Regions from separate parts of the Pseudomonas ulcerans genome, predicted to be linked through region 4. Evidence: riboswitches for the same ligand, from Rfam matches in the RefSeq annotation. Region 4 holds a riboswitch; each other region holds the start of a gene.
What was found. A riboswitch is a leader RNA that binds a small molecule or an ion and turns the genes downstream of it on or off. The one in region 4 is predicted to bind cobalamin.
Positions count from the first base shown of each region.

Region 1: linked by a shared signal. The riboswitch ahead of V0R59_RS20545 (CbtB domain-containing protein) and the one ahead of V0R59_RS25450 (LysR family transcriptional regulator) in region 4 are both predicted to bind cobalamin.
Region 2: linked by a shared signal. The riboswitch ahead of V0R59_RS01410 (TonB-dependent receptor plug domain-containing protein) and the one ahead of V0R59_RS25450 (LysR family transcriptional regulator) in region 4 are both predicted to bind cobalamin.
Region 3: linked by a shared signal. The riboswitch ahead of cobO (cob(I)yrinic acid a,c-diamide adenosyltransferase) and the one ahead of V0R59_RS25450 (LysR family transcriptional regulator) in region 4 are both predicted to bind cobalamin.

Region 1 is NZ_JAZDQN010000025.1:33,082-38,783, forward strand. Features, by position in the region: gene V0R59_RS20510 (gamma-glutamyl-gamma-aminobutyrate hydrolase family protein) at 1-692, opposite strand, end outside; gene hpaR (homoprotocatechuate degradation operon regulator HpaR) at 1,058-1,480, shown strand; gene V0R59_RS20520 (hypothetical protein) at 1,648-1,947, shown strand; gene V0R59_RS20525 (DUF1272 domain-containing protein) at 1,991-2,236, opposite strand; gene cobM (precorrin-4 C(11)-methyltransferase) at 2,306-3,052, opposite strand; gene V0R59_RS20535 (cobalamin biosynthesis protein) at 3,082-3,507, opposite strand; gene V0R59_RS20540 (CbtA family protein) at 3,507-4,199, opposite strand; gene V0R59_RS20545 (CbtB domain-containing protein) at 4,211-4,399, opposite strand; cobalamin riboswitch at 4,501-4,715, opposite strand; cobalamin riboswitch at 4,771-4,977, shown strand; gene cobW (cobalamin biosynthesis protein CobW) at 5,076-5,702, shown strand, end outside.
Region 2 is NZ_JAZDQN010000001.1:309,397-315,098, reverse strand. Features, by position in the region: gene tig (trigger factor) at 1-107, opposite strand, end outside; gene V0R59_RS01445 (DUF6388 family protein) at 313-618, opposite strand; gene V0R59_RS01440 (hypothetical protein) at 896-1,276, shown strand; tRNA gene V0R59_RS01435 (tRNA-His) at 1,394-1,469, opposite strand; tRNA gene V0R59_RS01430 (tRNA-Leu) at 1,528-1,612, opposite strand; tRNA gene V0R59_RS01425 (tRNA-His) at 1,666-1,741, opposite strand; tRNA gene V0R59_RS01420 (tRNA-Arg) at 1,780-1,856, opposite strand; gene folD (bifunctional methylenetetrahydrofolate dehydrogenase/methenyltetrahydrofolate cyclohydrolase FolD) at 2,137-2,991, shown strand; cobalamin riboswitch at 3,084-3,288, shown strand; gene V0R59_RS01410 (TonB-dependent receptor plug domain-containing protein) at 3,406-5,358, shown strand; gene V0R59_RS01405 ((2Fe-2S) ferredoxin domain-containing protein) at 5,436-5,702, shown strand, end outside.
Region 3 is NZ_JAZDQN010000034.1:20,289-25,990, forward strand. Features, by position in the region: gene V0R59_RS23885 (C40 family peptidase) at 30-566, shown strand; gene V0R59_RS23890 (PQQ-dependent sugar dehydrogenase) at 626-1,939, opposite strand; gene V0R59_RS23895 (hypothetical protein) at 2,074-2,652, opposite strand; cobalamin riboswitch at 2,796-3,013, shown strand; gene cobO (cob(I)yrinic acid a,c-diamide adenosyltransferase) at 3,138-3,749, shown strand; gene V0R59_RS23905 (cobyrinate a,c-diamide synthase) at 3,746-5,041, shown strand; gene bluB (5,6-dimethylbenzimidazole synthase) at 5,038-5,688, shown strand; gene cbiB (adenosylcobinamide-phosphate synthase CbiB) at 5,685-5,702, shown strand, end outside.
Region 4 is NZ_JAZDQN010000039.1:46,194-51,895, forward strand. Features, by position in the region: gene V0R59_RS25430 (bifunctional diaminohydroxyphosphoribosylaminopyrimidine deaminase/5-amino-6-(5-phosphoribosylamino)uracil reductase RibD) at 1-163, shown strand, start outside; gene V0R59_RS25435 (MFS transporter) at 413-1,756, shown strand; gene V0R59_RS25440 (hypothetical protein) at 1,761-2,192, opposite strand; gene V0R59_RS25445 (hypothetical protein) at 2,303-3,007, opposite strand; cobalamin riboswitch at 3,105-3,302, shown strand; gene V0R59_RS25450 (LysR family transcriptional regulator) at 3,431-4,369, shown strand; gene V0R59_RS25455 (MAPEG family protein) at 4,332-4,772, opposite strand; gene V0R59_RS25460 (DUF2834 domain-containing protein) at 4,769-5,080, opposite strand; gene V0R59_RS25465 (helix-turn-helix domain-containing protein) at 5,191-5,702, shown strand, end outside.

The sequences.
Region 1 (5,702 bases), on a different contig from region 4:
CATTGCACCGCGAACAGGAAGGGCGACAGGCTCGGCGCATGGATGGCCTCGACCAGGCCGTCTTCGGCGTGAGCCAGGGCTTCGACGCCTTCGCCGAGGGTTTTCAGGCCCTGGCCGTGCAGCGAGTTGACGCGGATCTCGTCGCTCTGCAGCAACTCCTGCAGCCAGCTGCCCGGCTTCAGGCGCACGCTGTGCGACGGGGCATATTGCACGTCCACCGGATCGTCCGGGTTTTCCCGGTGGTCGTTGAAACCTGGCTCGGCGTAGACCTTCTGGTAGATGTCGCCACCCAGCGCCACGTTGATTTCCTGCATGCCGCGGCAGATACCGAAGATCGGCAGGCCACGGGCGATCGCCAGTTGCACCAGGGGCAGATCGAACAGGTCGCGGTCGCGGTCCTGGGCCTTGCCCGGGGTCTGGTTTTCCTGGCCGTAGAGGGCCGGGTCGATGTTGCTCCCGGCACCGGTGAGGTACACGCCGTCGGCCATGTCCAGGTATTGCTCGAGGTCTTCGACGCCGCAGCAGGTCGGTACCAGTACCGGTACGCAATCGGCGTGTTCAACCAGGGGGACGATGTACTTGTGGGTCATCACCTGATAGTCGTGACCCTTGCGCTCTTGAGTGCCCATGGTCATCAGGACCACGGGTTTGCGGGATTTCTGATTCTTATTGCCAATGTTGCTGTTGGGCATATGTCACCTTGGGACAGGCGCAGCCTGTCATTGTTGTGCAGGCGTACCGGTCCGGACCTGGTACTGCCTGAGGTTTCGAGCACTGCCGGGGTGCACGCGAACGTCGATTCCCGGTCGAAACCTGTCGCATAGCTTGCCAGAGCCGTTAAATATATCAAGCGCATTCCGCTTTTCGTGTGCATATTTTTTAACGTGCAACCTTCGGTTTATCGTTTAACTGGCTGAGCGGACAGGCAGAAACGTGATGTTTACCTGACAGGCCAGTTCAATATTCTTGACGAGACTTTCGAGGTATTCCTGACGGAACTTGCGGCCCGCCGGTCCGCCTCTTAAGCTGCGGAATCTCCGTCGATAACAGCCTGATCATGCCCATTCCAAGACCTTCCCTGACCCTTACCCTGCTGCAGGCCCGCGAGGCCGCCATGGCGTTCTTCCGTCCTTCCCTCAACGAACACGGGCTCACCGAGCAGCAATGGCGGGTGATCCGCATCCTGCGCCAGCAGGGCGAGCTGGAAAGCCATCAACTGGCCGAGCAGGCTTGCATCCTCAAGCCGAGCATGACCGGCGTGCTCAGCCGCCTGGAGCGCGACGGCCTGGTGCGTCGCAAGAAATCCACCCAGGACCAGCGCCGGGTCTTCGTCGGCCTCACCGAGCAGGGCCAGCAGTGTTTCATCGACATGAGCGAGGATATGGAGCGCAACTACCAGCGCATCCTCGAACAGTTCGGCGACGAGAAATTGCAGTCTCTGCTGGGGTTGCTCAACGAGTTGAAGAACGTCCGGCCCTGAGTGGCACGTCATTCGCGCAAGTGAAAAGTCCTACATATACTGTCGGATATCCGCAACAGCCTGCCGTCGTTGGTCGGACCACGACGTCTCCATGCCCGGTGGTAGTGCCGTATCCGTAGTAGCCCGCACGCGAGTCGTCATTTCAGACGCTACAGAGGGCAACTACGATGGAGTTCATTGGCTTGATTATTCAGATCATCAGCGGCGCGGTCGGCGGCAATGCGGCAGGGGGCTTGAGCAAGCAGAGCCTGGGCCCGCTGCTCAACTCGGTGCTTGGCGGCGTGGGTGGCGTGGTGTTGGGGCAGGTGCTTGCCGCGCTGAGCGGCGATCAGTCCCTGGCCCAGCCGGGCACCGATGGCAGCCTGGATCTTCCCGCCATCCTCAGCAGTGTGATTGGCGGCGGTGCCGGTGGTGCGGTGCTGACCTGGGTGGTGGGGTTCATCAAGAACAAGATGCAGCCCCACTAGCCAGTTGTACCGGGCTCATCGCGGGCAATGCCCGCGATGAGGTTCAATGTGCCGGACAGCCCTGCTCCTTCACCGTCCGCTGGGTAGTCGCCGGATTCTTCGCCAGCTTCTCCCCGACCCGTGCCGGTCTCGGCTGCAGTTCACCCCCGCAGTTCGGGCACTTGCCCTTGAGCGTGTCTTCGGTACAGCTACGGCAGTAGGTGCATTCGAACGAGCAGATCATCGCGTCGCGGCTGTCGCCGGGCAGTGGCGTGGCACAACATTCGCAGCAGGGGCGCAGTTCCAGCATCGGGGCAATCCTTTTCGAGGGTGGTCGTTGCCGTAATGTGCAACCACCGTGATGGCAATGCAATACACCTCAAGGCCGATAGAGGTGGGCGTGCCCCGCACGGTACAGCGCCGACTCGCTGAAGCTGTCGCTGGCCAGCACCCGGCCCACCAGGATCAGCGCCGTGCGCCGGAACCCCTTGGCCTGCGCCAGCCCGACGATATCGTCCAGGGTGCCCAGCACCCAGTCCTGGTCCGGCCAGGTGGCGCGGTGGACCACGGCGATCGGGCAATCGTCGCCATAGTGCGGGCGCAGTTCCTCGACGATCCGCGCCAGGTGGCGTACGCCGAGGTGGATCGCCAGGGTGGTCTTGTGGCTGGCCAGGCTGGCCAGCGCCTCACCCTCGGGCATGGGCGAGGTGTCGGCGAACCGGGTGAGGATCACGCTCTGGGCAATGTCCGGCAGGGTCAGCTCGCAGCCCAGCAGGGCCGCGCTGGCTGCGGTGGCGGTGACGCCGGGGATGATCTGGTAGGCAATGCCCAGCTCGCGCAGATGGCGGATCTGCTCGCCGATGGCGCCATACAGGCTCGGGTCGCCGCTGTGCACCCGGGCGACATCCTGGCCTTTTTCATGGGCGGCGCGGATCGCCTCGATGATCTGTTCCAGGTGCAGTTCGGCACTGTTGATCACGGTTTCGGCCGTGTGCCCTTCGAGCACGGCAGCAGGCACCAGGGAGCCGGCGTAGATGATCACCGGGCACTGGCGGATCAGGCGCTGGCCCTTGACGGTGATCAGCTCCGGATCGCCGGGGCCGGCGCCGATGAAATAGACGGTCATGCTGGAATCTCTGAAGGGAAGGCGGCGGATTATCCGCCAGAAGCGGGGGCCCAGGCCAATGCCAGGGTCATGTCGCCCAGCACGACGCGCTCGACACGCAATTGTGCCGTGGCACCGCCCAGCTGTTCGGCCAGGGCCAGGGCGCAGCTTTCCGCGACACCGTAGCAGCCGGTGTGGCGAAAGGCCGTGGCGGAGCGATGGCTCAGGCGCGGGGTGAACGGGGCGAGCTGGACGGCACTGTAGAAGTGCAGGGGCAGGGCAAGGTCTTCGGCCAGTTGCAGCAGGCCGGGTTCGTCGCGCTTGAGGTCGATGCTGGCGAGTCCGGCCAGGGCGGAGAAGGGCAGGTCGCGGTCTTGCAGAACCTGCCGCAGGAGGCCGGCCAGGTCACTGGCCGGGGTACCGCGACGACACCCCAGCCCGGCGTACAGCAGGCCGACGCCGGGCGAGGTGGGCATCAGGCAGCCTTGCGCCGGTACAGCCAGGCGCTGATCAGGCCCAGGGCCAGCCAGAAACCGGCGTTGGTCAACAGCGAAGCGACGATAAACTGCGATTCCAGCGCTTCCGGGGCCAGGCTTTCATGGACTTCCGGTTGCGGCGCGCCGATCACGTGGGGGATCACCAGCAGTGCCAGGCCAGCGGCCTTCAGCACCCAGTTTCCGGCGAAGGCGATCAGTGCCAGGCCCGCTGCGGTTGCCGCGGCGGTACCGATCCACCAGAACTGGCGCTGGGCCAGGTCGGCAGCGGCGGTGCCCGGCAGTTCCGGCGGCAGGCCGAGGTTCGGCGCCAGGCAGAACACGGCGAAACCGCCCAGGCCCCAGAGTGCGCCGGCGCCGATGCTGCCGGGGGCGCGCAGGGTGTACATGGCCGCCAGCAGCAGGGCGAAGCCCACCGCTACCACCAGGTTGCCACCGGTGGTGGACAGCACGCGCTGCCAGCCGTCTTCCGGCGACCAGGCTTCAGCGCTGTGCTCATGACCTGCGGCAGCGCCGTCGGCGTGCTCGTGTTCATGGGCGGCGGCCGGGGCCGAGTTCTCGTAGGTTTCCGCCTGGAGGATCAGCGGCGAGACCCAGAAGCTCTGCAGCAGGGTCAGCAGCAGGGCGGCCAGCAGGCCGGTGAAGCCCGCGGTGCGTGCGATGCGAGTGAACATGCGGTCAGGCCTCAGTGGCAAGGGAAGGCGGCGCTGTGACGGGTGTCGTGGGCGGCGTTGTGCACCGCTTCGATATGGGAGAAACCGGCGAAGTAGACGAGGCACAGGCCCAGCACGGAGGCGCTGACGGCGGCAACGATGCGCTGGCTGAGGGTGCTGGAGGTGCTGCTGGCGTGGCTGGCGGTGCTGGTAACGGGCATGGCGCTTTCCTCTTGTGTGTCGTCTTGGCGACAGGCAAGCGCGAAGAACCTCCGGGCACGGGACGGCCGGGAGGTGCAACGTCGCCCGCCCACCGCGGGTTTGGTCAATTCTGCGTCGGGCCGGTCTCCGGGCTTGCGAGGGCATTGAGCCGTGGCGTCTCCTTCCCATGCCGGACTGCGGGCACAGTGGATCTGACGCTTTCCTCGCTTACCGTTGCGGGGGCAGCACCGGATTGGCTCGACCTGGAAGGTCATCGCGCACCGGTTTCCCGTTTCACCTTGTAATAAAAAAGGCACCCAAACGATCGCGCTAGGAAATCACGCGCATTGACATCCGTCAATACAGCGGTTGACCGGCCTCCGGGCACTGCGTAGCCTTGCCGGTTCGAGGTTCTCCGGCGTCGTGGCCGGAGCTAAGACGGGAACGCGGTGCGCTGATCACAGCCATTCCGCGGCTGCCCCCGCAACTGTAAGTGCTGAATCATCGACCACAGCCACTGCCGTGAACGGCGGGAAGGCGTCGATGCTGCCCCGGGCACAGCACGAGCCAGGAGACCTGCCTCGAACAGTTTCCACTTCAACCGGGCGGGGTGATCCGGTGGCGAACGCGCCCGGCTGCCAGGCATCCGGCTCCCGTCCCCCATGCCCGCCAATCCTGCTGCCAAGGGCATCCGACATGAAAACACTGGCCAAACTCCCCGTCACGATCGTTACCGGCTTCCTCGGCTCGGGCAAGACCACGCTGCTGCGCCATATGCTGGACAACGCCAATGGCCGCCGCATCGCGGTGATCGTCAACGAATTCGGCGAGCTGGGCATCGATGGCGAGATCCTCAAGCAGTGCAGCATCGGCTGCACCGAGGAAGAGGCCAACGGCCGCGTCTACGAGCTGGCCAACGGCTGCCTGTGCTGCACCGTGCAGGAAGAGTTCTTCCCGGTGATGCGCGAACTGGTGGCGCGCCGTGGCGACCTCGACCAGATCCTCATCGAGACCAGCGGCCTGGCCCTGCCCAAGCCCCTGGTGCAAGCCTTCCAGTGGCCGGAAATCCGCAACGCCTGCACCGTCGACGCGGTGATCACCGTAGTCGACAGCCCGGCCGTGGCCGCTGGCACCTTCGCCGCCTTCCCCGAGCAGGTGGACGCACAGCGCAAGCTGGACCCGAACCTGGACCACGAATCGCCACTGCACGAACTGTTCGCCGACCAGCTGGCCAGTGCCGACCTGGTGGTGCTGAACAAGGCCGACCTGATCGCACCCGAGGCCCTGGCCGCGGTGCGCGCCGAAGTCCAGGAAGAACTGCCG
Region 2 (5,702 bases), on a different contig from region 4:
GCAGTCTGTTGCAGACGCTTGTTGACTTCGGTCTCGACGCGCTCTGCCGGAACGGCGATGGTCATACGACGCTCGAGAGCGGAAGTATTTTCAACAGAAACTTGCATGAATATTCCTCGTTGCACAGACGTTAGCCGGCGATACCCGACTCCAGAATCAAGGGCAAGCATTCTAGTAGCTCAGCCACCAGAAGTCACCCTGTTCGACCCGGAGGCGAATGGCACCGACCTTCATTGATTTCGACATTGAACCAGACGGTGGCACAGCAAATGCCGCGCACTCTTTCCAAATAAAAAACATTCGGCGTGGCGATCAGGAAGCAGGACCGTCGACTTCATTGAAATCGCAGTACTCATCCCAGCTCATTCCCAGAGTCTCCGCCACCTCGCGATGAACCTCCAGGCACATGGCCTGCAGTTCTTCCGGCGATTCGGCGATCAGGCGCAAGGCCAGTTCCCAAGGCTCGATACCCTGCCCCCGAGCTTCATCTTCGAACGCCCACTCAAGCTGCTGACGCCGCTCGACCTCGCTCAACGAAGCGATTTCCGCCAGCAACTGCGGATTGGCCTGCGCGAAACGCTCCAGTGCGACTGCCTGGCGTTGCTCTTTCGCAATCATCCTTCTACCTGCCTGATGGCGTACCGACACTTAATCAACGAGCTGAAATCTATCAGCTTTTGCTCGAACCTTATAGCCATTACAGCTCGGAAGAAACGCCGACCGCTCATCCACAATCCACGCAAAAAAGAGATTTTTCTTACAAATTCTCGGGAGGAAGTTTGCAAATGCGTGTTCCGGGCCATTAATCTAGTATCAATCAACGCCACAAATGCGTTTCATTCCCAATTACCACTTTGACATGCCTGGTGATCAACACCGCAAGGACGTAACCGTGTTGAAGAAACTCCTGATGGTCAGCGCCTGGGCTTTCCCCTGCTCTATCGCCGCTGCTACACCCCTGCAAGCTTCATTCGACCCAGATGCGCAGTACGTGATCGTCAAGGTCAGCGGCAATCCCGGGAGACTCTCGGTAATCACCCAACGCACAGGCCTCAGCGGAACGAGCTTCTCCGCCCGTCAGTTCGATTGCATTTCCCGCACAGTACGCTTCATGGGCTCCAGCACGTCACTGAAAGGCCTGGCAGACGCTCGCCCGGATGACGAGCCCACGCCGATCTTCAAAGGTTCGCTGTCAAGGGCGATCAGCGAGGCCGCCTGTGATGTCGATGCGCCGAAAACGCAAGACCGCGCAACCCTGAGCGTCAACACGCAGTAAACGCCACGAGAGCACGACGAACAAATGAAAAAGGCAGCCACACCAAGGCTGCCTTTTCATTTCACGACCCCAAAAAACGAAAAGGCGCCTGGTTCTCACCAGGCGCCTTTCTGAATATGGGGTGGACGAAGGGAATCGAACCCTCGACCACAGGAATCACAATCCTGCGCTCTACCAACTGAGCTACGTCCACCATTTGTTGCTGACTTGCGACCTTCTCACACCTCAGTGACGGGCGGTGAAGACTTGAATGGTGCGGACGAAGAGACTCGAACTCTTACAGCTTGCGCCGCTGGAACCTAAATCCAGTGTGTCTACCAATTTCACCACGTCCGCGTGAAGCATTTAAAGCAAAGGCGCCAGACTTTCATCAGGCGCCTTTCAGAATATGGGGTGGACGAAGGGAATCGAACCCTCGACCACAGGAATCACAATCCTGCGCTCTACCAACTGAGCTACGTCCACCATATTGCATCTGCTACTTGTGCCAAAGCTGCCTTGATTGGCGCACCCGGCAGGACTCGAACCTGCGACCATCCGCTTAGAAGGCGGATGCTCTATCCAGCTGAGCTACGGGCGCATATTTAATCTGCTTTCGCTTGCGATTACAAATTAACGTTTAGCCGTACCGAACAAGCCAAAATCCGCTCATTCTGCCCGACCTTGCTAACCAGTGCTAGGCCCTGCCCGACAAGTGAGGCGAATCTTATAGACCACCTGTCACACCGTCAACATATTTCTCGGAAAATTTCATTTTATTGAAGGGCTTAGGGCAATTGCCGGACCAAGCGCCTTTGCCCTTCGCCCTGCTCATGAGAGAATGCGCGCTCTTTTTTTCTCTCGATGGTTAATCACCCGTCATGACTGCACAACTTATCGACGGCAAGGCGATCGCCGCCAGCCTGCGCCAGCAGATCGCCCAACGTGTCGTTGAACGTCGCCAGCAAGGTCTGCGGACCCCCGGCCTGGCGGTGATCCTGGTTGGCACCGACCCCGCCTCCCAGGTGTATGTATCGCACAAGCGCAAGGACTGCGAGGAAGTCGGCTTCATTTCGCAAGCCTTCGACCTGCCGAGCAGCACCAGCCAGCAGGAACTGACCGACCTGATCGATCGCCTCAACGATGACGCGAACATCGACGGCATCCTCCTGCAACTGCCGTTGCCGGCCCACCTCGACGCCTCCCTGCTGCTGGAGCGCATCCGCCCGGACAAGGACGTCGACGGTTTCCACCCGTACAACATCGGCCGCCTGGCCCAGCGCATCCCGCTGCTGCGCCCGTGCACCCCGAAAGGCATCATGACCCTGCTGCAAAGCACCGGCCAGGACCTCTACGGCATGAACGCCGTGGTCGTCGGCGCCTCCAATATCGTCGGCCGCCCGATGGCCATGGAACTGCTGCTGGCCGGCTGCACCGTCACCGTCACCCACCGTTTCACCAAGGACCTCGCCGGTCACGTCGGCCGTGCCGACCTGGTGGTAGTGGCCGCCGGCAAGCCAGGCCTGGTCAAGGGTGAGTGGATCAAGGAAGGCGCTATCGTCATCGACGTCGGCATCAACCGCCAGGAAGACGGCAAGCTGGTCGGCGACGTGGTCTACGAGACCGCCCTGCCCCGCGCCGGCTGGATCACCCCGGTTCCGGGCGGCGTCGGCCCGATGACCCGCGCCTGCCTGCTGGAAAACACCCTGTACGCCGCCGAAGAACTGCATCAATAAGCTGACCGGCGATACAGCAACGGCACCCTTGGCGGTGCCGTTTTTTTTGCCCGCAAAAAAGCCCATGGTTGACGAACGGTCATCCCGATGGTCAGATGCCGCCCGTTTCAGGTGTCTGCCGCCGCCGCGCGGCAGGTGAAACGGGAAGCCGGTGCGTCCTTGCGACCAGTCCGGCGCTGCCCCCGCAACGGTAAGCGAGTGAAGCATTCAACCAGGCCACTGTGCGCATGACGCATGGGAAGGCGAATGGCTTCCATCCTCGCAAGCCCGGAGACCGGCCTGAAGCATCACGACTGGAGAACGGATTCGTCAGTCATTTGGCAAACCTGCGGTGGGCGGGCACGAGCCGGTAACCTGGCGCGCGTTCGCCAGTACCCTCCTGTGCGCTTCCCGAAAATTCCTTTCGAGAAGTCAATGAGCAACACATCCTTCACTCCAATCGCCCGCGCGCTACTCGGTTGCCTGCTCGGCAGCCCCACGCTGCTGCACGCGGCCGATGCACTCACCCTGGACCAGCAGATCGTCTCGGCGCCGCCAGTGGAATCCAACACCATCGCGCAGATGGCCCGCTACGGCAGCAAGGTCGAAGTGGTCGAGCGCGAGCAGATCGAACGCGCCGGCCCCAGCGCCGATATCACCCGCGTCCTGCAGATGTTCATCCCTGGCCTGTACGTCGCGCCCAAGCAGGGCCCGTTCGACTACGGTACCTACTCGCTGCTGGGCGGGCGCAACGACGACACGCTGATCCTCCTCGACGGCGTGCGCCTGAACAACCGCCTCTACGGCGGCATCTACATCGATACCCTGCCCGCCGCGGCGATCGAAGGCATCGAAGTGCTCAAGGGCGGCCAGAGCCTGCTGTTCGGTACCCAGGCGGTGTCCGGGGTGATCAACATCGTCACCCGCAATGCCCAGTCCCGCGATGCCTCCGGCCAGGTCAACCTGGGCGTCGACAGCTTCGCCGGGCGCAACGGCGACGGGCGCATCGAACGCATCTTCAGCAACGGTTTCGGCGACCTCGGCCTGCTCGCCTACGTCAGCCACAACATTTCCGAGGGCTACCAGCCGTACCGCAGCAGCGATATCGCTGCGACGGTGAGTGACCGCAAGCGCAGCTACGAGGTCAACACCTTCGGCGCCAAGGCCGCGCAGAGCTTTGGAGACGACAGCCGTCTGGAGCTGTTCTACCAGTACAGCGCCGCCAGCCTTGACTTCCTGCGCCCGACCTCCAACCGCAACACCACCAACGACCGGGTCCAGCAGATCGCCACGGCGACCTTCCAGCAACACCTGAACGAAGACTTCAGCTACTTCGTCAAGGGCCACATGAACGACTGGGACACCAACTACAACCGGGTCTACAACAACACCGACGGCAGCACCCGGGTGGTCAACCACAACGACTACTGGGGCTTCAGCGACTGGGGCGTGCAAGCCGAAGGCACGGCGATCCTGCCCGGCAACCACACCCTGGTGTTCGGCACCGACAACCAGTTCTACAAGGGCAAGGACGATGTCCTGAAGATCGACCAGAACCAGGCCGAAGCCCATGCCCTGTATGTGCAACTGCGCCCCGAGATCACCGCCCTGCCCGACTGGCACCCGAGCATCGGCGTGCGCCGCGAGCACCTGAGCGGCGGCGACAGTGCCACCGTGGGCATGCTCACCTCGCTCTACGACCTCACCGACCACCTCAAGCTGCGCGGCCAGTTCGGCTCGGCCTACAAGCTGCCGAATGCCGAGCAGCTGTACGTCAACGAGCCGGGCGACGAGATGGGCAACCCCAACCTCAAGGCGGAGAAAAGCCGCAACGCCGAACTGGGCCTGGACTACAGCAACCTGGTCAACGGCCAGCCCTACAGCGTCAGCGGCACGTTGTTCCATCGTCGCATCGAGGACCTGATCACCATCGTCGACAGCCAGTGGGTCAACGGCGACGGCGAAATCACCGTGCGCGGTTTCGAGCTCAACGGCCAGGTGCAGCTCAGCGACCGCTGGCAGGTGCAGGCGGACATGACCCGCAACCTCACCGAGTCGCGCAATGGGGCGACCATCAACAACATCCCGCATTACTTCGCCCGCAGCCGGATCGGCTACGAGTCCGCCGACCGCATGTGGGGCGCGGGTGCGGCGGTGCGCTACATCGGCAGCGTGATCAGCCCGCGGGATATCGACTATGGCCACTACACCGTGGTCGATGCCGACGCCTACCGCTACCTGGATGGCCAGCGCCAGCATCGCCTGAGCCTGTTGCTGGAGAACCTGCTGGACCGTGACTACACCACCAGCATGGATTCCAGCTCGCCACGGGTAAGCAACCTGGGCCGGCCGTTCACGGCCGAAGCGCGGTACACCTACAGCTTCTGAGGCGCTTTGTGATGGAAGCGTACGTCGTGGGCTACCACAGCGTACGCGTCGCCTCGACGGAATTCGAAGGACAGCCCATGAACGAACAGGACATCCCCAGCAACCCCGAGTGGTCGCACATCCCTGACCACGCCCGCCACGTCATGCTCTGCACCGGCCCCCGCTGCACCCTGCGCGGCGCCCTGAAAGTCTGGAAGACGGTGCGCAACGAGCTGCTGGCCGCGCAACGCATGGAGACCGCCGACGGCGTCCTGCTGACCCGCACCCATTGCCAGTTCCCCTGCAACCTCGGCCCGGTGGCAACGGTGTATCCGGACCGCTGCTGGTACCGCATCGCCAGCCAC
Region 3 (5,702 bases), on a different contig from region 4:
CCGGGCCCTTTCAGACAGGATGTTCTGAGATGTCGATGATGGCGCGCCTAGCGGTATTGTCCCTGGCAGCACTGCTCGGTGCCTGCTCCAGCCACGCCCCGACCCCGCCCCCGGTGGTCCAGCCGGCGTACGTTCCCACGCCACTGACCTACTCGCCAGCCGCTGACGACGTGCTTTTCCGCGCCTTGGGCCTGGTGGGCACGCCGTATCGCTGGGGTGGCAACACCCCGGATTCGGGATTCGATTGCAGTGGCCTGATCGGCTATGTCTATCGTGACGCCGCAGGCATCGCGCTGCCGCGTTCGACCCGTGAGCTGATCGTCATGCGCGCCCCGGATGTGGGCCGTGATGCCCTGCAATCGGGGGACCTGGTGTTCTTTGCGACGAACGGCAGCGGGCAGGTGAACCATGCCGGGATCTACGTCGGCGAAGGGCGCTTCGTGCATGCGCCGTCCACTGGCGGGACGGTGCGCCTGGATTACCTGTCGAACAACTACTGGCAGCGTTCGTACCTCAATGCCAAGCGGGTGCTGAAGGCACCGGAGCATCTGGCGCACAACCCGTAGCCTTGTGCCCTGGCCGATGGCCTCATCGCCGGCAATGCCCGCGTTGAGGCCGGCACAGGCTAGCGCGCCTTGCTCACCCGCCAGACCACATTCCCCACGTCATCCGCCACCAGCACGCCCCCACGCTGGTCGGTGACGACCCCTACCGGCCGCCCCATCGCCTTGCCGTCGTCGTTCAGGAAGCCCGTCAGCAGGTCGATTGGCTTGCCCGCCGGCTTGCCGTCCGTGCTGAAGGGCACGAACAGCACCTTGTAGCCGCTGTGCGGCTTGCGGTTCCACGAGCCATGCTGGCCGATCAGCGCACCCTGGTCGAACGGCGGCGGCAGTGTCCCGTCGGCGAAAGCCAGGCCCAGCGAAGCCGTGTGCGGGCCCACCGCGTAGTCCGGCACCAGCGCCTCGGCCACCAGGTTCGGGTTGCCGGGCTGGACCCGCACGTCGACATGCTGGCCGTAGTAGCTGTACGGCCAGCCATAGAACCCGCCGTCACGTACCGAGGTGATGTAGTCCGGCACCAGGTCGCTGCCGATCTCGTCACGCTCGTTCACGGCCGTCCATAGCTGCCCGCTGCGCGGCTCCCAGGCCAGGCCATTGGGATTGCGCAGGCCGGAGGCGAACACCCGGTGCTGGCCCGTCGCCGGATCGACTTCCCAGATCGCCGCGCGCTCCGTCTCCTTGTCCATGCCGTTCTCGGCAACGTTGCTGTTGGAGCCGACGGTGACATACAGCTTCTTGCCATCGCGGCTGGCAATCACGTTCTTGGTCCAGTGGTGGTTGAGCGGGCCACCCGGAAGATCGGTGACCGCTTCACCGGGCCCGTCCAGCGAGGTCGCACCGTCCTGGTACTTGAAGCGCAGCAGGCGGTCGGTGTCGGCGACGTACAGATCGTTGCCGACCAGGGCCATGCCGAACGGCGAATTCAGATCCTTGAGGAACACCGTGCGGGTTTCCGCCACGCCGTCCCTGTCGGCATCCCGCAGGAGAGTGATGCGGTTGGCGCTGGGCACCCCGGCGCCGGCCTTGGCCATGACCTTGTTCATAACCCAGCCGCGGATGCCCTTGCCGTCCTCGGGTTTCTCCGGGGCATTGGTTTCCGCCACCAGTACATCGCCGTTGGGTAGCACATGGAGCCAGCGCGGATGGTCCAGTCCGCTGGCGAAGGCCACTACCTGCGTGCCCTGGGCGGTGACGGGTTTGGTGCCTTCCGGCCAGCCCACGGCCGGAGCGATGTTCACCGTGGGGATCAGGGTCTTGTTCGGTTCCGGCAGTTGCGGCGACGGGCCGCTGCCATCGGTGACCTGCAGGCGGGCGGATTCGCCGCAGGCGGTCAGGCCGGCGGCGATGGCCAGCAGGACTGCAAGGCGCAGTGAGGACATGCTCGACTCCTTCGCGTAACGGGGGTGTTACAGGTCAGAGGCGGGGCGGAGGCGGGAGGTTCAGTCGAGTGTTCAGGAATGAGGGCGGCCATCCTGGCCAATCGCCGGGATGGCCGGCGATTGGTTTCAGGGGATCAGACCTGCTTCAGCAGCAGCGCCACTCCGGGATAGTACTGCCCGAACTCGTCATGCAACTTGCGATACCCGTACGGAAAACACCAGGCGATGGCGCAGGCGTTGTGCTTCTGCAGGTCATCCACCATGTCCTGCAGTTCTTCCGGGCTGGCATGCTTTTCCAGCTTGACCGGGCTGACGAACAGCGCGGCGAGCTTCAGCTGGCTCGCATAGGCAATGCCCTTGGCCACCGCCCCGGCTTCCTGCAAGGCGCTGCTGAGGTCCAGGCGGCCCACCTTGGGCCAGCGCTGCTCGGCATGCAGGTAGGCCGATTCGTCACGGCTGGCGATCAGCAGATCGCACTGCGCCCCACGTTCGCCTTCATCGCGCTGTTTCTTGCTCTGGTAGCCTTGCAAGGTCACCAGTTCGGCCTGCCAGATGGCTGCGGAGAGGGTGCCGAGGTTGGCCTGGACGCCTTGCCAGTAAGGACCTTCGCCATCGCCCAGGACCTGGTTGAAGCGCTCGATGGACTCCCCCCAGCGTTCCAGTGCCGGACGCAGGAATTCGAGTCGGGGATTGTTGAGAATCAGGCCTTGCATGCTGCTCTCCTTTCGTAGTTTTTGTACGAGTACAGCGGAAAACCATGGCGATTTGATATCACTGTGGCACAGCCTGCGGATAGTGCCATTGGTCCGGCCTGTGACGGGCGTCTCCAATTGACGCTCAGTGCCCAACCCTCTAACCTTCGCGACTTGTTTCAGGTGCTCTGTGACCTTGCGGTCGACAGGGTGAAACAGGGAAGCCGGTGGGCACGCGCGACGTGCGATCCCGGCGCTGCCCCCGCAACGGTAGATGAGGCAAGACCGCGCAAGGCCACTGGGTTTCCGACCCGGGAAGGCGCCCGGTCGGGATCGCGATCCACTCATGAGCCCGGAGACCGGCCTGCAAACAGTCAACGGCATCACGGAGGGTGATGCGCGGTTTGCCGGGCCCCGTCGCCCGCCGCCTGCGCCTGTCCCGCCGTGCCCACCTTTCCAGCTGTCGTCGCTTCCCGCCTGTCGACAGTGGCCCGCGGAGACCCCCGATGAGCGAATCCCCCGAACGTGACGAACGCCACCTGGCGCGCATGCAGCGCAAGAAAGCGGTGATCGACGAGCGCATCGCCAACGCCCCCAACGAATGCGGCCTGCTGCTGGTGCTCAGCGGCAACGGCAAGGGCAAGAGCAGCTCGGCCTTCGGCATGCTCGCCCGCGCCCTCGGCCATGGCATGCAGTGCGGCGTGGTGCAGTTCATCAAGGGCCGCAACGCCACCGGCGAGGAACTGTTCTTCCGCCGTTTCCCCGAGCAGGTGCGTTACCACGTGATGGGCGAGGGCTTCACCTGGGAAACCCAGGACCGCCAGCGCGACATCGCCGCCGCCGAAGCGGCCTGGGCCGTGTCGCGGCAACTGTTGCAGGACCCGAGCATCGGCTTCGTGGTGCTGGATGAATTGAACATCGCCCTCAAGCATGGCTACCTTGACCTGGATCAGGTGCTCGGCGACCTCCAGGCCCGTCCGCCGATGCAGCACGTGATCGTTACCGGCCGCGGCGCCAAGGACGAGATGATCGAGCTGGCCGACACCGTCACCGAGATGGGCATGGTCAAGCATGCCTTCCAGGCCGGCATCCGTGCCCAGAAGGGCGTCGAGCTATGAGTGACACCCGGCATTGCCCGGCGGTACTGATCGCCGCGCCGGCCTCCGGTCAGGGCAAGACCACCGTGACCGCGGCCCTGGCCCGCCTGCATCGCAACCAGGGGCGCAAGGTCCGTGTGTTCAAGTGCGGACCGGACTTTCTCGATCCGATGATTCTCGAACGCGCCAGCGGCGCGCCGGTGTACCAGCTCGACCTGTGGATGGTCGGCGCCGGGGAAAGCCGTCGCCTGCTCTGGGAAGCCGCCGGCGAGGCCGACCTGATCCTTATCGAAGGGGTGATGGGCCTGTTCGACGGCACTCCGTCCAGCGCCGACCTGGCCCGCCATTTCGGCGTGCCGGTGCTGGCGGTGATCGACGGCACCGCCATGGCCCAGACCTTCGGCGCCCTGGCCCTGGGCCTGGCGCGCTACCAGGCCGACCTGCCGTTCGCCGGCGTGCTGGCCAACCGTGTCGGCTCGCTGCGCCATGCGCAGCTGCTGGAAGGCAGCCTCACCGAAGGCCTGCGCTGGTACGGCGGGTTGTCCCGGGAGACCGGGATCGAGCTGCCGAGCCGCCACCTGGGACTGGTCCAGGCCAGCGAACTGAGCGACCTCGACCTGCGCCTCGACGCCGCTGCCAAGGCCCTGGGCGACAGCTGCCAGTCGTCCCTGCCGCCGCCAGTGGCGTTCGCTGCCCCCGAGGCGCATGCCGTCGAGCCGCGCCTGGCCGGCGTGCGCATCGCCGTGGCCCGTGACGAAGCCTTCGCCTTCACCTATGGCGCCAACCTCGACCTGCTGAGGGCGATGGGTGCCGAGCTGAGCTTCTTCTCGCCGATCCATGACCGCGAACTGCCGGCGGCGGACAGCCTGTACCTGCCCGGCGGCTACCCCGAGCTGCACCATCACGCCCTGGCCGCCAACGCGCCGATGCTGGCGGCCATCCGTGCCCATCACCAGGCCGGCAAGCCCGTGCTTGCCGAGTGCGGCGGCATGCTCTACCTGCTCGATGCCTTGACCGATGTCGCCGGCGAGCGCGCCGAACTGGCCGGCCTGCTGGCGGGCGAGGCGGTGATGCAGAAGCGCCTGGCGGCCCTGGCCCTGCAGGCGGTGGAACTGCCGGAAGGCACCCTGCGCGGCCATACCTACCATCATTCCCTGACCAGCACCGAGCTGGAACCGATCGCCCGCGGGCAGAGCCCCAACGGCGGGCGCGGTGCGGAAGCGGTGTACCGCAGCGGGCGCCTGACCGCCTCGTACGTGCACTTCTACTTCCCCTCCAACGCCGATGCGACGGCGGCGCTGCTGGCACCATGAGCGAACACGCCTACAGCGAAGCCGAGCGCGCGGCGATCTACCGCGCCATCGGCGAGCGTCGCGACATGCGTCATTTCAGTGGCGGCGAGGTTGCCCCGGAGCTGCTCGCACGCCTGCTGGAAGCCGCGCACCAGGCCCCCAGCGTCGGCCTGATGCAGCCCTGGCGCTTCATCCGCATCACTTGCCGCGACCTGCGCCAGCGCATCCAGGCCCTGGTCGAGGACGAACGCCTGCGCACCGCCGAGGCGCTGGGGCAACGTTCCGACGAATTCATGCAACTCAAGGTCGAAGGCATCAACGACTGCGCCGAACTGCTGGTGGCGGCGCTGATGGACAAGCGCGAAGCGCATATCTTCGGCCGCCGCACCCTGCCGGAAATGGACCTGGCCTCGCTCTCCTGCGCGATCCAGAACCTCTGGCTGGCCGCTCGCGGCGAAGGCCTGGGCATGGGCTGGGTGTCGCTGTTCGACCCACAGGCGCTGGCCGAGCTGCTGGGCATGCCGGCCGGGGCCAAGCCGCTGGCGATCCTCTGCCTGGGCCCGGTACGCGCGTTCTACCCGGCGCCGATGCTGGCCCTGGAAGGCTGGATCACGCCGCGACCGCTGGCCGACATGCTGTTTGAAAACCATTGGGGAGAGAACGAATGAGTGTGGCCCTGCTG
Region 4 (5,702 bases):
GGTAGCCAACCGCGTAAAGCGCGTGCATGTCGCGCTGATCGATCCTGATCCACGCAATGCCGGGGCCGGCATTGCGCTGCTTCGGCAGGCGGGTATCGAAGTCACGGTAGGCTTGCTTGAGGATCAGGCACGGCGTGACCTGGCACCCTACCTTCATGCATGACGACAGTGCAGCGCTGAACGATCGGCAGCGCTGCGATTGCTCATCGGAGTGAGCGCCCAGGCCCGGGAGCAAGGCTGGGCCACCTTCGATCCACACCCGATACGACCCCCACCATCCTGAACGAGACACGCACCTTGCCGGCCGGCAGGTGTGCATTCCATCGTGCGCGAAACCTACAAGACCGCATCCCGCAGCACTTCATCCACTGCCCATCCTTTGCCGGAAGAACAATCCAGGAGAGCACCGGTCATGAGTGAAACGATCACCGTATCCCCCGCCACCTTGCGCAAAGTGACTGCGGCAGCGGCCGTGGGCAACTTCGTCGAATGGTTCGACTTCGCCGTCTACGGCTTCCTCGCCACCATCATCGCCAGGCAGTTCTTCGCCAGCGACGACCCCAACGCCGCCCTGCTGCAGACCTTCGCCGTATTCGCCGTGGCCTTCGCCCTGCGCCCGCTGGGCGGGATCGTGTTCGGGGCGATGGGCGACCGGCTGGGACGCAAGCGCGTGCTGTCGATCACCGTGCTGATGATGGCCGGCGCCACCACGGTGATCGGCCTGCTGCCGACCTACGCCAGCATCGGCCTGCTGGCACCGGTGCTGCTGACCTTGACCCGCTGCGTCCAGGGCTTCTCCGCCGGCGGCGAGTACGCCGGGGCCTGCGCCTACCTGATGGAGCATGCGCCGAATCACCGTCGCGGCTGGTATGGCAGCTTCCTGCCGGTGTCGACCTTCTCGGCGTTCGCCAGCGCGGCGGTGATCGCCTATCTGCTGGAGGCCAGCCTGGCGCCCGAGGCCATGGCCCAGTGGGGCTGGCGCGTGCCGTTCCTGGTGGCGGCACCGCTGGGTGTGGTCGGCCTGTACCTGCGCTGGCGGATGGAGGAAACGCCGGCGTTCCGCCTGGCCATGGCCGAGCAGAAGGAGCACGCCCATTCACCGCTGCGCGAGACCCTGGCCCAGCAGAAAGGCGTGATGCTGCGCCTGGGCGCGTTCATTTCCCTGACGGCGCTGTCGTTCTACATGTTCACCACCTACTTCGCCACCTACCTGCAGGTGGTCGGCCACCTGAGCCGGGCGCAGGCGCTCATGGTGTCGACCATCGCCCTGCTGTTCGCCGCCGGCGCCTGCCCGGCGGCAGGTGCCTTCGCCGATCGCTTCGGACGCCGGCGGACCATCGGCGTGACCTGCCTGTGGGTGATCCTCATGGTCTTCCCGGCGTACTGGCTGGCCAGCTCCGGCAGCGTGCCGGCCGCGGTGTGCGGGGTCATCCTGCTGGCGGTGGGCGCGGTGATGTCCGGGGTGGTCACCGCCGCCCTGCTCTCCGAAGTATTCCCGACCCGCACCCGCTACACCGCCTCGGCGATGACCTATAACGTCGCTTACACCCTGTTCGGCGGCACCGCGCCGCTGATGGCGACCTGGTTGATCGGCCTCAGCGGCAGCAGCCTGGCGCCGGCGTTCTACCTGGTGGTGATTGCGCTGGTGGCGCTGCTGGGTGGGCTGGCATTGCCGGAGACCTCGCGGATTTCGCTACATGACGAACCGGGCAGCGCCAGCGCCGACCTGCTGCGGGGGACCGGCGACACGGCCTGAAACCTCATTCCGGAATACCGGTCACCTTGTGCAACGCACGCATCGCGCACGGTGGCCGCGCACCTTCCGGATCGACCTGCTCGCACTGCTTCAACAGCGGATAGACATCGGCGAACTTCAGACTGGCCAGTTGCTCCCCGTGTTGCTGCGATACGAAGCAATGCTCGAAGCGGTAGGCGGCATACACCTCGGGACGCAGAGGCGGGAAATCGTAGACCTCATCGACAATCGCCTTGAATACCTCGGGCATCTGCACGTCGGACACGGGCGGCGCATAGGTGAGCAGGTCGCGCTTGGTCACCCCCGCCTCCCGGGCCCGGAGTGCTTGCTTGGCCAGGTCGACGGAGGCCTGCATGCCTTGGGGAACAGGGCAATCGGAGGCGGCCAGTGCCGCTGTCGACGCCAGGGTGCCCAGCAGGGCGAGTAGTGCAACCATCCTTGTCATGAGTTTCCTATTCGGTCTGTGAGAATGCGGCCTTCGACAGGCCAGGCCGGCCCGGGTTCGATACTGGATCGAAATTAGCGCATCCGAGACGGCGTGGAGGATCAACTGGCCATGATCGCCAGCCGTTTCTTCGCCTTGTAGCAGTCGTTGAGATCGAGGGCCTTGCGGTAGTACTCGGCGCGTCGGGCGCGATTGCCATCGCCCTGCAACCGGTAGATCTCGGCCTGGAAGTCACGACTGCTGCCCCACTGCATGCCCAGGCCTGGAGGCGTTTCACGCTTGCATTCGAGCAAGCTGGCAGGCTGCGGGAAGTAGCGCTCGTACCGGGGCATGCTGGTCTCAACGACCTGCAGCGCCAACTTGTACTCGGGTGTGTCGGTGTAGGCCGGGCAGAAGGAGGCGATCTCCAGTGCCGGCGGAGCGAAGCCGCGGCCCAGGCTGCGCTCGAACAGGGAACAGGCTTTTTCCCGTGTCACGTCGTTCGGTTCCAACAGCACGTAGATCAGTCCGAGGCGGTACTGGGCGACAGGGTGATCGAGGGCCGCTGCCTGCTCAAGCAAGGGTATCGCCGGCTTGAGCGTCTCACCGGCTTCAGCGGCGCTATCCAGGGATCGCCGCTTTTCCTCCGCGCTGGTCCCTGGCGTGATCGCCGTCACGGCCTCGAACTTGCTGTTGGCCTTCTGCAGATACGGGACGGCCTGCTGGTAGAAGCTGTCGGCCTGAGGATCGATGTGGAATCCATCGGCGGCGCAGAGCGGTGAAAGCAGGCAACCTGCCAGGGTGTAGCGCCAGCATTGGCTGAACATGGAGGGGCTTCCTTGCGTGACATGCGGTCGTAACGTAACGAAATCTGTCCCTCACCACCAGCCCGGCATGGCAACCTTTCCCTGCCCGGCCCGATGGTCTACCATGCCGCCCGCCGGTTTCCACCTCGGAATTAATAGGGAATCCGTCGCTCGCCAGCACGCGAGCCAAACGGAACTGCCCCCGCAACTGTAGGTGCCGAGCCCGCTCCTGAAACGCCACTGGACAGAGTCCGGGAAGGCTGGAGCCGGGCCATGACGCATCAGTCAGGAGACCTGCCGGCAAACATTCACCAACCGGCGGGGTGTCCGGGATGGCCATCCTTTGCCCTGTCCAGGGTGCTTGTCCCGTGCCTGCGCGGGGCATGCCGATGCCTGTCCGTGCGTCTCTCCCGCGTATTGTTCGACGGGGGTCGACGTCCGCTCATGATCGACTTGAGACACCTGCGCACGCTCCATGCCCTGCGCGAAACCAACAGCCTGCCCGAGGCCGCCGAGCGCCTGCACCTGACCCAGTCGGCGCTGTCGCATCAGTTCCGCGAACTGGAACATCGCCTCGGCTTGCCGGTGTTCGTGCGCAAGTCCCGGCCGGTGCGTTTCACCACCGCCGGCCTCAAGCTGCTGCAACTGGCCGACCAGGTGCTGCCGCTGATCCGCACCACCGAGCGCAACCTGAGCAAGCTGCTGGGCGGCAGCGCCGACCGCCTGCACATCGCGATCGAGTGCCACAGCTGCTACCAGTGGCTGATGCCCTCGCTGGACGAATTCCGCAGCGCCTGGCCGGAGGTGGAACTGGACCTCGCCTCGGGCCTGGCGTTCGCGCCGCTGCCGGCCCTGGAGCGCGGCGACCTCGACCTGGTGGTGACCTCCGACCCGCTGCCCCTGCCCGGCATCACCTACGTGCCGCTGTTCGGCTACGAGGCCATGCTCGCCCTCGACAAGCACCATGCCCTGCGCAGGAAGCCGTGCCTGGAACCGGCCGACCTCGCCGGCCAGACCCTGATCACCTACCCGATCGAGCGCGATCGCCTGGACATCTTCACCCGCTTCCTCGACCCGGCCGACGTCGAGCCGGCCCAGGTACGCACCGCCGAAATGACGGTGATGATGATGCAACTGGTGGCCAGCGGCCGTGGCGTCTGCTGCCTGCCGAACTGGGCATTGCACGAATACACCGCCCGCGGCTACGTGATTGCCAGGCGCCTGGGCCAGGACGGCCTGCAGGCCACGCTGTACGCGGCGGTACGCAGCGACATGCTGGAGGTGCCGTACATGAGTGACTTCCTGCTCACGGCCAAGGACATTTCCTTTGCCACGCTGGAGGGCGTCAATGCCGCTCCAGCATCTCCAGCGCAGCAACCGTGATAATCACGCCAATCCCCAGCAGGCATGCCGTCCCGACACCGTAGAACAGCGTCCGCCACGGCTGCCAGCGGGCGAGGTAGGCCAGCGTGTGAAGGATCCGCGCCAGGGTGAACAGCACGCATGACGCCATGCACCAGGCCGCCGGCACATCGAGGGCGACCGCCAGCGCGCCGAGGGCGAAGAACACCGGGATGTTCTCCAGGTCGTTGGCCCAGACCTTCGAGGCCCGTATCACCTCCGGGTGCTCGGTCGCCATCGCACGCCGCTGGAACACGGCGGCGTCCTCCGGATTGACGAAGGCCTTGAGGCGCAGGCGGAAGTAGCCCTGGTAACAGGACACCGCTAGCATCTTGGCGAACAGGACCACCACGCACAGGGCGTAGACCGCAAGGCTGTCGCTCACGCCCGCTGCCCCTGCGCCACGCCACGAACCGCCAGGTACAGCAGCGGCCCCAGCGAGACGAACAGGGCCGTCAGCAACAGATAAGGCACCAGCGCCCGGGTCGAGCCGCCGCGCTGGCGGTTGTCCCGGACCATCCAGAAACCGGCCAGGCCGGCCATCAGGTACAGGTCGATGACCAGCTGGGCGGTGTCGGGGCTGGAGATCAGCTCCAGGCCGAAGGCCAGCAGCGACTGCTCGGCGGTGGCGATCGTCCAGGCGGTGTAGAAGGTGAGTGGTACCAGTATTGCCAGCGCGATGAGGCGAACCATGGGGGTGTCTCCGGTTAGTGTGTCCCGGCAAAGGTAGTGATAGGCTGGCTCGCCTCTCAATGACCTGGGAGGTCATGGACACCGCACACAAGGACGGACAGAGTCGCCCCATGAACCCGCCACCCTTCCACCACGCCCATCCCGCCTCGACACTCCCCGCCGGCCAGCACCTGCGCCAGCTGCGTCGGCAGGCCGGCCTGAGCCAGCTCGACCTGGCGCTGATGACCGGTATTTCCCAGCGCCACCTGAGCTGCGTGGAGACCGGCCGTGCCAAGCCCGGTCCCGGCACCCTGCATGCCCTGCTCTCGGCCCTCGGCGCGCCGCTGGAGCACGGCAACGAAGTCTTCCTCGCGGCCGGCTATGCGCCCCGCTACGCCATCTCGCCGCTGGATGCGCCGGCACTGGACATGGTGCACAACGCCATCGGCCATATTCTCCAGGCGAACAATCCGGCGCCGGCAATCGTCATCGACCGCAACTGGGACATCACCGCCAGCAACACCAGCGTGGGACTGCTGCTGGCCATGGTCGGCGTGCCGGCGAGCGAGGGCATGAACCTCAACCTGCTGCAGACCCTGATGCACCCGGACGGGCTGGGCAGTCATATCGTCAATGCCCGGGA